DNA from 2 places in the Roseomonas sp. TF40 genome. Region 1 is predicted to be linked to the other one. Evidence: predicted binding sites of a transcription regulator. Region 1 holds the regulator's gene; the other holds the start of a gene.
The links. Region 1 encodes LexA, which represses DNA repair genes until DNA is damaged. Its sites were predicted from a motif close to TGTTCTANNTANGTTC; they were not measured.

Region 1 (7,203 bases):
TGCGCCACCTGGCCGAGCTTCACCCCCTTCACCTCCGCATAGTCGCGCAGCCAGGCCTCCAGATCCGCGCGCTCCCACGGCGCGTCGCCCAGGAACTGCGCGAGGTCGGCGAGCCGCGCCTTGGCCTCGGGGGTGAGCATCGCCGCCGCCTTGGGCTCCATCGGCGGCGCGCCGTCGGTCACCGCGAAGACCGCCGCGCCGGTCAACTCCTCGAGGTTCTTCGCGCGCTCCTTCAGGTCTGGCATCAGCGCGCGCACCCGCGCCGCGGCGTCGGTGCCGAAGAGGATGCCCCGCTTGCCGAAGCGGGTCAGCACCTCGCGCACCAGGCGGTCATCCTCGGCGGCGCGCAGATACACGCCGTTGAGATGGCTGAGCTTGGCATAATCCATGCGGGAAGCGGCGCGGCCGACATCGGCGAGGTCGAAGATCCTCGCCGCCTCGTCGCGGGCGATGATCTCGGTGTCGCCATGCCCCCAGCCCAGCCGCAGCAGATAGTTGCACAGCGCCTCGGGCAGGATGCCCTGCTCGGCGAAATCCAGCGCGCCGACCGCGCCGTGGCGCTTGGAGAGCTTCGCCCCGTCGGCGCCGTGGATCAGCGGGATATGCGCGAAATGCGGCCGCCGCCAGCCCATCGCGTCATAGACCATGCATTGGCGGAAGGTGTTGGTCAGGTGGTCGTCACCGCGGATCACATGGGTGATCGCCATGTCGTGGTCGTCCACCACCACCGCGTGCAGGTAGGTGGGCGTGCCGTCGCTGCGCAGGATGATCATGTCGTCCAGCTCGGCATTGGCGACGCGCACCTCGCCCTGCACGAGGTCCGCCACCACCGTCTCCCCGCCCGAAGGCGCCTTGATGCGGATCACCGGGGCGATGGCGGGCGCCTTGGCGGGGTCGAGGCCGATCCAGCGGCTGCCATCGTATTTGAAGGGGCGCTTGGCGGCCTCGGCCTCGGCGCGCATCGCGGCCAGTTCCTCGGGCGTGTCATAGGCGAGGTAGGCGCGGCCCTTCGCCAGCAGCTCGCGTGCCACCTCGGCATGGCGGGCCTCCCGCGCGCTTTGCATCACCGGCGGCTCATCGGGGCTGAGGCCGAGCCAGGCGAGGCTGTCGATGATCTGCTGCACCGCCTCGGGGGTCGAGCGCGCGCGGTCGGTATCCTCGATGCGCAGCAGGTATTGCCCGCCATGGCGGCGCGCGAAGAGGTAGTTGAACAGCGCCGTGCGGGCGCCGCCGACATGCAGGTAGCCGGTGGGGGAGGGGGCGAAGCGCGTGCGGACCGACATCGTGGTTCCAGTCTGAGAGCGGTTTGCGCCTACCTAGCCCGGATCGACCGGTGCCGGAACCGGCGGCCGGCGCAGAAGGGCGTTGCGCAACGCGCTGGAAAGCACCACCTTGGGTTGAGATGAGCGTCTCGCTTGCCCCCGTGCCGCGGCTCAGCCTGCCGGCGCGCCTCAGCGCCTGGGCGATGGCGGGGCTTGCGCCGCAGAAGGGCAGGCTCGCGCCCTGGCTGGCGGTGGCGCTGGGCGCCGGGGTGCTCACCTATTTCCAGCAGGGGCGCGAGCCGGGCACGGGCGCGCTCTGGGCGGCGCTGCCGCTCATCCTCCTGGCCTTCGCGCTGGGGCGGCGCCACCCCACTGCCGGCTGGGCGCTGGGGCTGGTGGCGGCCGGTCTGCTCGGCTTTGGCGCCGCCGCCTGGCACGCCGCGCGCCTGCCCCCGCCCCTGATGCTGCCCGCGACGCAGGTGGTGCTGCAGGGCGTGGTGGCGGAGGTGCAGCGCCTGCCGGAGGGCACGCGCGTCACCCTGGCCGAGCCCAGGCTGGGGGAGGGCGCGGCGCTGCCGCGAACCCTGCGCGTGCGGCTGCGCGCCGATGACCCGGCGATCCCGCGCCCGGGCGATGCCCTGCGCGTGCGCGCCCTGCTGCGCGAGCCCGGCGCGCCCGCCTTCCCCGGGGCCTGGGATTTCCAGCGCAGCGCCTTCTTCGCCGGCCAGGGGGGCTCGGGCTTCGCCCTCGGCCCGGCGGAGATCCTGCCCGGCGCGGGGGTGGCGCCGCCGCTTGCGGGGCTGCGCGCTGATCTCGATGCGCGGGTCGCGGCGGCCATTCCGGGGCCGGCCGGCGCGGTGGCGGCGGCGCTGCTGACCGGCACGCAGAGCGCCATCCCGCCGGCCGAGATGGTGGCGATGCGGGATTCGGGGCTGGCGCATCTGCTCTCCGTCTCCGGCCTGCACATGGCGATCGTGATGGGCGTGGTGTTCGGCGCGCTGCGCATCCTGCTCGCCGCCGTGCCCTTCGTGGCGTTGCGGCTGAACGGGAAGCCGGTGGCGGCGCTGGCCGCACTGGCGGCGGGCTTCTTCTACATGGTGCTGACCGGCAGCCAGGTGCCGATGCAGCGCTGCTTCGCCATGGCCGCGCTGGTGACGCTGGCGCTGCTGACGGGGCGCCGGGCGCTGGCGCTGCGGCCCATCGCGCTCGCCGCCGCCGCCGTGCTGCTGGTGGCACCGGCCGAGATCCTCGGCCCCTCCTTCCAGATGTCCTTCGCCGCGGTGCTGGCGCTGATCGCGGGGCATGAGGCCTGGCGCGGCGCGCTCACGCGCTTCCGCCAGGACCATCCGGGGTGGCTGGGGCGCTTCGCGGTGGTGCTGGCGGGCCTCGTGCTGACCTCGGCCCTGGCCGGGGCAGCGACGGCGCCCTTCGGGCTGCACCATTTCGGCCGGCTGCAACTCTATGGCATCGCGGCGAATGCGCTGGCGGTGCCGCTGACCTCCTTCCTGGTGATGCCGGCGGGGCTGGCGGCGATGCTGTTGCTGCCGCTGGGGCTGGAGGACCTCGCCCTGGTGCCGATGGGCTGGGGGGTGGCGGGGATCCTGGCGATCGCCCGCGCCGTCGCCGCCTGGCCTGGCGCGGCGCCGGCCCTGCCGCCGATCCCGGGCGTGGGGTTGGCGCTGGCGGCCTTCGGCTTCTGCTGGCTCTGCCTGTGGCGGGCGCGGTTGCGGTTGCTCGGCCTGCCGATGATCCTGGCGGGGCTCACCCCCGCCCTCTGGGCCAGCCCGCCGGATCTGCTGGTCTCGGCCGAGGGGCGGCTGGTGGCGCTGCGCACGGAGCAGGGGGTCTATCTGCACCAGATGCCCGGCGCCTCGGCCTTCACGCGCGAGGCCTGGGCGCGCCACTTCGCCATCCCCGGCTTCCTGCCCCTGCCCGAACAGGGCGAGGTGGCGGGTGGGGCCATCGCCTGCACGCCCGCCGCCTGCCGCTTCCGCCCGCGGGCGGCGGCGGCCGAGGCGGTGCTGCTCCGCACGGCCCCGCCGCCGCGCGGCGCGGCGCGGCAGGGCGTGCCCGTCGATGCCATGGCCCTTGCCGCCGCCTGCGGGCAGGCCGGGCTGCTGGTGGCGACGGAGCCGATCCGCCCGCGCTGTCCGCAGGGGGTGAGCATCGACCGCTTCACCGTCTGGCGCGAGGGCGCGCAGTCGGCCTGGCTGGCAGGCGGGGTGCAGGTGGTCTCGGATCGCGGCTGGCGCGGCGAGCGACCCTGGGTGCCGCCTGTGCCCATGCCCGGCCGGCCGGAGGCACTGCCCCTGGCGCCGCTCGACCCCGGCGGCGCGGGCCCGCGCGCGGCGGGCCGCTAATCCAGCATTAATCTCTCGGAGTCAGGATCGAGGCAGCGCCACACAGAAGGAGATGCGCGATGCCCGTCGTGAACTGGCTGCCTGCCGTGATCACCGATGCCGTCTGGCTCGGGGCCGGGCTGATCCTGGGCGCGACCCTGGTCGGGGTCTGGCAGCGCCTGCATGCGCGGCGCGAGGCGCGCCTCGCCGAGTGGGATCCCTACTGAGATCCAGGGCACTCCCCCCGCCCGCGCGGCGGGGGGGGGGCGCCGGCTCAATACTTCCGCAGCAGGCCGATCAGCCGCCCCTGCACCCGCACCCGGTCCGGGCCGAAGATCCGGGTTTCATGGGCGCGGTTCGCGGGTTCCAGCGCCACCGAATTGCCGCGCCGGCGCAGCCGCTTCAGCGTCACCTCATTCTCATCGACCAGCGCCACCACGATGGCGCCGTTCTCCGCCGTGTCGCCGCGCCGGATGATCACCGTGTCGCCATCCAGGATCCCGGCCTCGATCATCGAATCGCCGGCGACCTCCAGGGCGTAGTGCTCGCCCCCGCCGAGCAGCGCGGCGGGCACCTCCACCGAAGTGCCGCTGTCGCGCATCGCCTCGATCGGCAGGCCGGCGGCGATGCGGCCATAGAGCGGCAGGGCCACCGCCGCGCCCTCATTCGCCGGCTTGCCCATGCCGGCCGGCGTGGCGAGCGGGCCGGTGGCAAAATTGCCGCGGATGACGTTGGGCGCGGGTCCGCTCGGCACGGCGATGGGCGGCGGCATCATCGGCTGCTCGCTGCGCCGCGGCGCCGCATTCTCGGGCAGGCGCAGCACCTCCAGCGCCCGGGCGCGATGCGCGCGCCGCTTCAGGAAGCCGCGCTCCTCCAGCGCCGTGATCAGGCGGTGGATGCCGGATTTCGACTTGAGTTGCAGCGCCTCCTTCATCTCCTCGAAGGAGGGCGAGAAGCCGGTGGCGCGCAGATGGCGGTCGATGAAGGTGAGCAGTTCAAGCTGCTTGCGGGTGAGCATGGCAATCTCCGGCCCTGATCGCCTGCCGCCCGGGCACCCCTGCACCCGGAAAGCCCATCGCACCCGGGGTGCGACGAACAAACAAGCAACCAGCCCCGGTGTTCTATGAAGGTTCTCCGCGTCGCGTCAAATCTTTTCCACAGGCGTGATCTCAGATTCCGAGATCAGCCAGCAGGATCGCCTCCACCTCGGCGCCTTCGGGCAGGGCCTCGGCATAAGGGGCGCGCAGGATCAGCGCCTCGGCCCGGGCGAGGGTCTTGAGCATGGAGGAATCCTGCAGCGCGAAGGGGGTGGCGATGCGCTGCCCGGCCGCATCAGTCGCGAGGCTCGCGCGCAGATGGTCGAATCGCTTGTCATTGGCCGCCAGCGCCGCGCCCGTGCGCAGCCGCACCGTGGGCGGGGCGCCACCGGGCAGGCCCTGCATCACGGCAAGGCCCGGCAACAGGAACTGCACGGCGCAGATCAGGGCGGAGACCGGGTTGCCCGGCAGCCCCAGCACCGGCGTGCGGCCGAGCCGGCCCCAGATCAGCGGCTTGCCCGGCCGCATCGCGATCTTCCAGAAATCCAGCGCGAAGCCTCCAAGGGACGGATCATCCCCAAGCGCCTTCTGCACCAGGTCATGTTCGCCCACGCTGGCCCCGCCGGTGGTCACCAGCATGTCGCAGGCATGGGCGGCGGCGGCGGCCGCGGCGATGGCGTCGCGGTCATCCGGGGCGATGGGCAGCACCACCGGCTCGCCCCCCCCGGCGGCGACCAGCGCGGCCAGGGCATGGGCGTTGGAACTGACGATGCCGCCGGCGGGAATCGGCTCGCCGGGCAGGGCGATCTCATCGCCCGTGGCGAGGATGCCGATGCGCGGGCGGCGATGGACGTGCAGCCAGGCGTGGTTGGCCGCTGCGGCGAGGCCGATGTCGCGCGCGGTGAGCTTGCGCCCGGCCCCAAGCAGCACCTCGCCCATGGCGAAATCCAGGCCCTGGCGGCGGATCCAGCGCTTGGGCTGCACGGCTTCGCGCACCTCGACCATGCCATCGGCCTCGGCTGCGTCCTCCTGCAGCAGGATGCCATCCGCGCCCGGCGGCACGAAGGCGCCGGTGAAGATGCGCACCGCCTCGCCAGGGCCGAGCGTGCCGGGGAAGGGGTGGCCGGCTGGCGCCGCGCCGATCAGGGCGAGCTTCGCACCCAGCCCGGCATCGGCCGCGCGCACGGCATAGCCATCCATGGCGGAGACATCGGCGGGCGGCTGGGTCAGCCGCGCCAGCACCGGCCGGGCCAGCACGCGGCCCCAGCCGGCGCTGAGCGGCACCGTCTCGACCGGGGTGGGGGTGAGGGCGCCGAGGATTCGCGCGCGGGCTTCCTCGAGCGGGATCATCAGGCGGCCTCGAAGACGCCGGACTTGCCGCCATCCTTGTGCACCAGGCGCACGGCCTCGATCCGCATGCCGCGATCGGCGGCCTTGACCATGTCGTAGATGGTGAGTGCCGCGATGGTGACGGCGGTCAGCGCCTCCATCTCCACGCCGGTCTGGCCGGTGAGCTTCGCCAGCGCCTCGATCTCGATGGCGTCCGGCGGCGCGAAGGTGAAATCGACCGCCACCTTGGACAGCGCCAGGGGGTGGCAGAGCGGGATCAGCTCCGCCGTGCGCTTCGCCCCCATGATGCCGGCGAGGCGCGCCACGCCCAGCACGTCGCCCTTGCCCGCCTGCCCGTCGCGGATCAGGGCGAGGGTCTCGGGCGCCATCACGATCCGCCCGCGCGCGATGGCGGTGCGGGTGGTCGCCGGCTTGGCCGAGACATCGACCATCGCCGCCTGGCCGGCGGCGTCGAAATGGGTGAGGGGGCTGGTCAAGTCACACCGCGCCAATGAGCTCGCGCGCCGCCGCCGCCACATCGGGCTGGCGCAGCAGGTGCTCGCCCACCAGCAGGCAGCGCGTGCCGGCGGCGGCCATGCGGCGGACGTCGTCGGGCGTGCGGATGCCGCTCTCGCCGACCGGGATGCGGTCCGCCGGGATCAGCGGCACCAACTCCTCGGAGGTGGCGAGGTCCGTCACCAGCGTCTTGAGGTTGCGGTTGTTGACGCCGATCAGCCGGGTCTCCAGGCCCAGGGCGCGGTCCAGCTCGCGCCGGTCATGCACCTCGGCCAGCACGCTCATGTCGAGCGAACGCGCGACATCCTCCAGCAGCGTCGCCTGCTCGTCCGAAAGGGCGGCCATGATGAGCAGGATGGCGTCCGCGCCCGCGGCACGGGCCTCGAAGACCTGCCAGGGATCGACCATGAAATCCTTGCGCAGCACCGGCAGGGCGGAGGCGGCGCGGGCCTCGATCATGTGCGCCATGTCGCCCTGGAACCAGGGGCCGTCGGTCAGGACGGAGAGGCAGGCCGCCCCCCCTTCCTCATAGGCGCGGGCCAGGGCAGCCGGCTCGAAGGGGTCGCGGATCAGCCCGCCGGAGGGCGAGGCGCGCTTGATCTCGGCGATCAGCCCGACGCGGCCCTCGGCCACGGCGTCGCAGAGCGCGCGGGTGAAGTCGCGGGGCGGGGCGGCGTCGCGGGCGCGCTTCTCCATCTCGGCCAGGGGGGCGGCGGCCGA
Region 2 (7,203 bases), on a different contig from region 1:
GCATTCACCTCGGGCACAACCAGCGGCACGTCATCCTCGAGCCGGAAGGCGGAGGAATTGTCCACCACCGCCACACCGGCCTCGACCAGCTTGCGGGCATATTGCTTGGCGAAATCGCCCGAGACGGCGAGCAGCGCGAGATCGAGGTCGCGCGCGCGCTCGAGGGTGAATTCCTCGATCGTCACGGCGCCGAAGGGGGTCTGCACGACCGTGCCGGCGCTGCGGCCCGAGGCGAAGAGGCGGAGTTTCGTCACCGGGAAGCGCCGCCGCCCCAGGACCTCCACCAGCTCCCGCCCCACCGCCCCGGTGGCACCGATCACGCCGACCCGCATTGTCCTCGTTCCTTGTTGAGGTTCATCGAAAGCGGGCGTGTAGCGCGAAACGGCGCGGCGCGAAACTGCCGCGCCCGCATGGCCGCGCTGCGCCTTCAGCCCAGCAGCACGACCTCGCCACTGTCGAGATCGTACTGCGCGGCGACGATGCGCAGCCTGCCCTGGCGGAGATGATCCGCGAGCACGGTGCTGGCGCTGCCGAGATGCGCGGCCACCCGGCGGGCATTGCCGCGCACCGCGAGGTCCATGCGCTGCTCCTCGGGCGCGGCCAGGGCGGCGATGGCGGCGGGCAGGATGGGCTGCACCATCTCGCCAATCCGTCCGGGCAGGTCCGCCCCCCCCTTGGCGAGGCCGAGCGCGGCCTCCACCGCGCCACAGCGCTCATGGCCCAGCACCATGACCAGCGGCGTGCCGAGCGCGGCCACGCCGTATTCCAGGCTGCCGATGGCGGCCGTATCGGCCGTGTTGCCGGCGTTGCGCACCACGAACAACTCGCCCAGCCCCGCGCTGAACACCAGTTCGGGCGCCACACGGCTGTCGGCGCAGGTCAGGATGGAGACGATGGGCGCCTGGCCCGCCGCGACCTGCGTGCGCCTGGCTTCGCCGAGCGAGGCGGAAGGCGGCGCATCGCCGGCGAGGAAACGCCGATTGCCCTCGGCCAGGCGGCGCAGCACCTCATCGGCGGTCAGCGCCGTCGGCGCGGTGCCGCCGGAGGCACGGGCTGGACCAAGCGGGGCGCAACACAGCGCGCCGAGCCCGGCGATCAGGCCGCGGCGGGAAAGGCCGAAGCGGGGCGTCGGGGCACCACACAGGCAGGCGGACATGGGCAATTGCTCCTCCACAGGGTGCCACTTGGCCACGAAATCCTTGCACGAAAGGTGAATTCGACGCCATGCGCGGCCGGGGTCGCCTGCGCCGCGGCGCGCACCTATAAGGGGGCACGCCCGCCACAACGGAGTTCCCGCCCCTCATGTCCTCCCCGATGCACGACCTCTCCACCGTGAAGGCCTGGCCCTTCGAGGAGGCGCGCAAAGTGGCCGAGCGCGTGCGGGAGAGCGGCAAGCAGGTGGCGCTGTTCGAGACCGGCTACGGCCCCTCCGGCCTGCCGCATATCGGCACCTTCGGGGAGGTCGCGCGCACCAGCTGGGTGCGCCACGCCTTCGGCCAGCTCACGGGCCTCTCCTCGCGCCTGCTCGCCTTCAGCGACGACATGGACGGGCTGCGCAAGGTCCCGGACAACGTGCCGAACAAGGAGATGCTGGCCCAGCATATCGGCCGGCCGGTGACGGCCATCCCCGACCCCTTCGGCACGCATGAAAGCTTCGGTCACCACAACAACGCAAGGCTGCGCGCCTTCCTGGACCGTTTCGGATTCGACTACGAATTCGCCTCCTCCTCCGACTATTACCGCTCGGGCCGTTTCGATGCCGCGCTGCTGGCGATGGCCGAGCGGCACGACGCCGTGCTGAAGGTGATCCTGCCCACGCTGGGCCCCGATCGCCGCGCCACCTACTCGCCCTTCCTGCCGATCCACCCGAAGACCGGCGTGGTCATGCAGGTGCCGATGGAAGAGGTCCGCGCCGCCGAGGACCTGCTGGTCTGGCGCGATCCCGAGAGCGGCGAGCGCTTCGGCACGCGCATCACCGGCGGGCATTGCAAGGCGCAGTGGAAGGCGGATTGGGCGCTGCGCTGGTATGCGCTCGGCGTGGATTACGAGATGTCGGGCAAGGATCTGATCGACAGCGTGCGCCTGTCCTCCGCCATCTGCCGCGTGCTGGGTGCCGCGCCGCCGGTCGGCTTCACCTATGAGCATTTCCTCGATGAGGAAGGCGGGAAGATCAGCAAGTCCAAGGGCAACGGGCTGACGGTGGAGGAATGGCTGCATTACGCGCCGGAGCAGAGCCTCAGCCAGTTCATGTACAACCAGCCCGGGCGCGCGAAGCGGCTGTTCTTCGATGTCATCCCGCGCGCCGTCGATGAATACCTGCAGAACCTGGAGAAGCTGCGCGCCGCGCCCTCGCCCGAGAACCCCGCCTGGCACATCCATGGCGGGGCGACGAACGACCCGGGTTCGCCGGTCTCCTTCGTCATGCTGCTCAACCTCGCCAGCGTCATCAACGCCACGCATCCCGACATGCTCTGGGGGTTCCTGCGCCGCTATGCGCCGGGGGCGAATGGGCAGACGCATCCGCTGCTGGCGCGGCTGGTGGAATATGCGGTCATCTACTACCGCGACCGCGTCGCGCCCACGAAGCAGCACCGCGCCGCCACGCCCCCCGAACGCGCCGCCTTCGAGGCGCTGGCCGCCGCGCTGCGCGAGCAGATCGGCAATCTCGAGGCCCTGCCGGTCGAGGAGCAGGCCCGCGCGATCCAGGACCTGGTCTATGATGCCGGGCGGCGCGAGCCGTTCCTGGTGCCCGGCAAGGATGGCCGGCCGGGCGTGGCCAAGGCCTGGTTCGACGCGCTCTACCAGGTGCTGCTCGGCCAGCCCGAGGGGCCGCGCTTCGGCGGCTTCGTGGCGCTGTACGGCATCGAGGCGACCATCGCGCTGATCGAGACCTCCCTCGCCCGGGACGCCGCCGCCGCATGATCGCCCTGCTGCGCCGCTATGGCATGACGGCGTTCGGGCTGCTGCTGCTCGGCGCCGCCGTGTGGGTGGTGCAGAAGGAATTCCGCAACCTCTCGGTGGCGGATGTGCGCGCCGCCCTCGATGCGATCCCGAACCAGACACTCTGGATCGCCGCCGGCTGGACGGTGCTCGCCTATGCGGTGCTGACCATCTACGACCGGCTGGGCAGCGTCTATGCCGGGCATCCGGTGAGCTACGGGCGAACCTCGCTCGCCTCCTTCTGCGCCTATACGCTGGCGCATAATCTCGGCTTCGCGGCGGTCTCGGGGGCGGCGGTGCGCTACCGCTTCTATGCCGCCTGGGGCCTGGCGCCGGTCGCGATCGCGAAGGTCGTTGCCTTCACCAGCCTGACCTTCGGCCTGGGCGGCTTCGCGCTGGGTGGCATGGTGCTGCTGATCGAGCCCGAGGTCGTGCCCGGCCTGGGCGAGCATGTGCCGCATTGGGTGATGCAGGGCCTTGGCCTGGTCATGTGGGGCCTGGTCATCGCCTACATCACGCTGTCGCGCATCAAGTCGCACATCACGGTGTTCCGCCACCGCATCGACCTGCCGGGCTTCCGCATGGCGCTCGCGCAGACGGTGCTGGCGAGCGTCGATGTCGCGATCACGGCGATGATCTTCTATTCGCTGCTGCCCGCGGCCGAAGGCCTGACCTTCGTGAAGTTCCTGGGCATCTACATCGCCGCCTATGTGGCGGGCATCGCGGCGAGCCTGCCGGGCGGCATCGGCGTCTTCGACGGCGCCATCCTGATCGGCCTGCAACCCTGGCTGAGCCCCGCGCAGGTGGTCGGCGCGCTGCTGGTCTTCCGGCTTTACTACTACATCATCCCGCTGTTCCTCGCGGGCATCCTGTTCGCGGGCTTCGAGATCGCGCAGCGCAAACATGTGCTGGTCCGCTTCGCCGCCGAGCAGCGCGTGGCGGATTCGCTGGAGGTGCCGGCCATCGCCGGGCTGGTGGGGCTGGGGGGCACGCTGCTGCTCTTCCTCGGCGCGCTGCCCTTCAAGCCCGCGGCGGTGGCCGATTGGGCGGGGGCGGAGGCCGCGCTCGCCTCGCAATTTGCGGCCTCGCTGATCGGCTCGCTGCTGCTGGTGATGGGCTATGGGCTGTTGCGCCGGCTCCGCCTGGCCTGGGGCGCGGGGGTGGCGCTGCTGCTGCTGGGCGCGCTGATCTGCTGGATGCGCGCCGATGCCTGGTGGCTCTGGTCGGCCTATCTGCTGGTGGCCGCCATGCTGGCGGGGCTGCGCAGCGCCTTCTACCGCCGCGCGCGGCTGGTGCGCGAACCGCTGGCGGCGGAAAGCGCCATTCCACTCGCCGTGGTGGCGACCTGCGCGCTGCTGCTGGCGAGTGTCTCCCTCGGCGGGCGGGTGGCGGAGGAGAGCTGGGTCGAGGTCGTCTTCTCCGAACAGGTGCCGGGCAACATGCGCTTCGCGGTCGGCCTCGCCGCCGTGCTGCTGCTGATCGGCGTGGTGCGGCTGCTGCGCCCCGTGCGCCTCCGCCCCGAACCCTGGACGGCGCAATCGCGCGCGCGGGTGAAGCGGCTCGGCGCCACCGCGCCCGAGATCGCCGATGGCGCGGTGTTCGGCGAGGCCGGGCGGGCCGGCTTCGCCTTCGTGAAGCGCGACGGCGTCTGGCTCGGCCTGGGCGACCCGGCGGGGGAGGAGGCGGACCGCGTCTCCGCCATCTGGCGCTTCCGCGACATGTGCGACCGCGCCGGCGTGGATGCGGCCTTCATGCGGGTCGGTACGGGGCTGCTGCGCGTCTATGGCGATATCGGGCTGACCGCCTTCGCGATGGAGGCCCCGCGCGATGGCTCCGCGCCGCGCTACCTGGTCTGCCGCGCCGAGCGCGACCTGGAGATCCTGCTGCCGCTGCTGCCGCAGGGCGAGGCGAGTTCAGCCGGGCGACGCTGACCTACTGGCTCGCCCAGACGATGCGGTGGATCCAGGCGAGTTCCGACAGGTCGAAGGCGTAGTTCGGATGCGCCGGGTTGAGCGAGGCCAGCTCCACCCGCCGGGCCGATTGGCGCAGCAGCTGCTTGGCCATCACCTCGCCCGCGCGGGTGCGCACCACCACGCGGTCGCCGCGCCGCACCGGCGCCCCGGGCGAGACGATCACCACATCGCCGTCGCGGAAGACGGGTTCCATGCTCTCGCCGCTGATCTCGAGCGCATAGGCGTTGGGGTCGGGTACGTCGGGCACCGAGATCTCGTCCCAGCCGCCGCCCACCGGATAGCCGCCATCGTCGAAGAAGCCATCGCTGCCCGCCTGGGCCAGGCCGATCAGCGGAATGCGCCGGGCGGCCGCCGTGCGCCCACCGCGCGGCATGGCGGGGGCGCCAGTGACCAGGGCGGAGAAGGTATCGAGACCCGCGCCCGTGGCCTCCAGCACCTTGGCGATGCTCTCGGTGGAGGGCCAGCGCGGGCGCCCATCCACGCCCTTGCGCTTGGAGGGGTTGAAGGCGGTGGCGTCGAGCTTGGCCCGGCGGGCGAGGCCCGAGGCCGAGAGCCCGTTCTCGGCGGCGAGCGCATCGATGGCGCGCCAGACATCCTCATGTCGCATGGAAGCCGGCCTCCCGAATGGCTGGGGTTGGGGTCGATTCGCGGTGAATTCCTATCCGCAGGACATCCTAGGTTTCGAGTCGCGATGCAATAGGAACTATTGCCTTGCAACCTAGACGCGAAATTGGTAAATCGGCGTTGTTCCTGATTTGTTCGCATCCGAGCAGGTCAACAGCGCAGAAGGACCCCCCGCCCCATGCCGCCTCTCACCGCCAACCGCACCCCCCTCCTCGTCAGCCTCGACCGCGCCCAGCCCTTCGCCTCGGCCGAGGAAGCCTGGTTCTGGACCATGGCCGCCCTGATCGCCCGGCGTGAGGGGGCCCGCCTCTCGGCCGGCAAGGGCGAGACCATCCGCCCCTGCGAGCCCGACGACGTGATCAAATGCCTCGACCGGCTCTACCGCCAGCGCCGGATCGAACTCAGCCACGCCCGCATCCTGCGCATCTGGGGCGAGCGCAACTGCACCCCCAATCCGCGCCTGCCCGGCGAGGGCGGCGACCACCGGCTGTGGGAGGAGGCGATGGAGCGGCTGGACTATCCGCTGCGCGCCAAGGGCATCGTCGCCGGGCCGCCGCGCGGCCTGGAAGCCCTTGCCGAAGCCAGCCACGCCGCCGGAACGCTCTCCATGGGCCGGGCCTGACCGTGACCCGCGGGCGCGTGACGCATCGGCACTTGGCCGCGCCGGAAGCCGGCCAGAAGCTCTGGATCGCCTTCGGCGGCGTGGCCGACCAGCCCTGGCTTCGGCTGCTCCGCCCGGGCTTCCGGCACTGCTTCGCGGCCCTGCAGGACGAAGCGGGCTGGACGGTGCTGGAGCCCCTCTCCGGCCGGCTGATGGTGGCGCGCCTGCCCGTCGCGCCCGGCTTCGACCTGCCGCTCTTCTACCGCCGGGCGGGGCTGCGCGTGCTCGGCCCCTTCGCCGCCGGCGAGCCCCGCGGCGCCAGCCTGCCCGCCTTCGCCCCGTTCAGCTGCGTCACGCTCTGCCGCGCGCTGATCGGGCCGGAGGCGCCCTTCGCCGTCACCCCCTTCGGCCTGTTCCGCGCCCTGGGGGGCGAGGCTGTTACAAAAGAATCTCCGGGAATTAGGAATAAAATCTTGACGCGGGTCGGCAACCCGCGCTAAGACACCCCTGCCACGGGGTGAGTTGCGCCCCGCGGTCTTCTCCCTCCCTGACCTCCTCCCGCCTTGAAGGCCCGTCCGGCATCCCCGGACGGGCCTTTCCTTTTGCCGGGCCGGTCAGCGGGAGCCCTTTCCAGCCGAAGGAGACGCGCATGGGTGGCCTGCTCAAGGCGCCGAAGCCCCAACCCGCGCCGGCCGCCGCCGCCCCCGACCCGGCCCCGGCCGCCGAGGCCACCGCCACCGCCGCCGAGACGGCAACGCGCGAGGCCCAGGCCCGCGCCACCGAACGTGCCCGCCGATCGCTGGCCGGCACCATCGTCACCTCCCCGCGCGGCGTGCTCGACCCCGCCCCCGCCTTCGCCGCCCGCAAGACCCTGCTGGGTGAATAGGCCCGCAGGCGCCGGGCGCGCGCTCTGCGCGGTCCGGCTGCAACCAGCGCCCGCCCCTTCGTCCGCTCCACGCCGCACAAGGACACCCGCATGACCCCCGAGGACGTGCTGAGCCGCCACGCCCGCGCGGCCGCCCGCCGGCGCCCGCTCGAGAGCACCTGGCAGGATTGCTACGACCA

Region 2: a site for LexA is predicted at 5,659-5,674, ahead of AC2D9U_RS11320 (S24 family peptidase). Genes of this name have one in related genera too.

Annotation. Positions count from the first base shown of each region.
Region 1 is NZ_JBXVVR010000001.1:1,041,492-1,048,694, reverse strand. Features, by position in the region: gene gltX (glutamate--tRNA ligase) at 1-1,283, opposite strand, end outside; gene AC2D9U_RS04470 (ComEC/Rec2 family competence protein) at 1,403-3,622, shown strand; gene AC2D9U_RS04465 (hypothetical protein) at 3,682-3,828, shown strand; gene lexA (transcriptional repressor LexA) at 3,876-4,619, opposite strand; gene AC2D9U_RS04455 (molybdopterin molybdotransferase MoeA) at 4,771-5,988, opposite strand; gene moaC (cyclic pyranopterin monophosphate synthase MoaC) at 5,988-6,464, opposite strand; gene trpC (indole-3-glycerol phosphate synthase TrpC) at 6,466-7,203, opposite strand, start outside.
Region 2 is NZ_JBXVVR010000003.1:292,795-299,997, reverse strand. Features, by position in the region: gene AC2D9U_RS11340 (aspartate-semialdehyde dehydrogenase) at 1-332, opposite strand, end outside; gene AC2D9U_RS11335 (carbonic anhydrase) at 428-1,156, opposite strand; gene AC2D9U_RS11330 (lysine--tRNA ligase) at 1,315-2,922, shown strand; gene AC2D9U_RS11325 (lysylphosphatidylglycerol synthase domain-containing protein) at 2,919-4,871, shown strand; gene AC2D9U_RS11320 (S24 family peptidase) at 4,873-5,520, opposite strand; gene AC2D9U_RS11315 (hypothetical protein) at 5,716-6,159, shown strand; gene AC2D9U_RS11310 (hypothetical protein) at 6,162-6,638, shown strand; gene AC2D9U_RS11305 (hypothetical protein) at 6,788-7,024, shown strand; gene AC2D9U_RS11300 (portal protein) at 7,115-7,203, shown strand, end outside.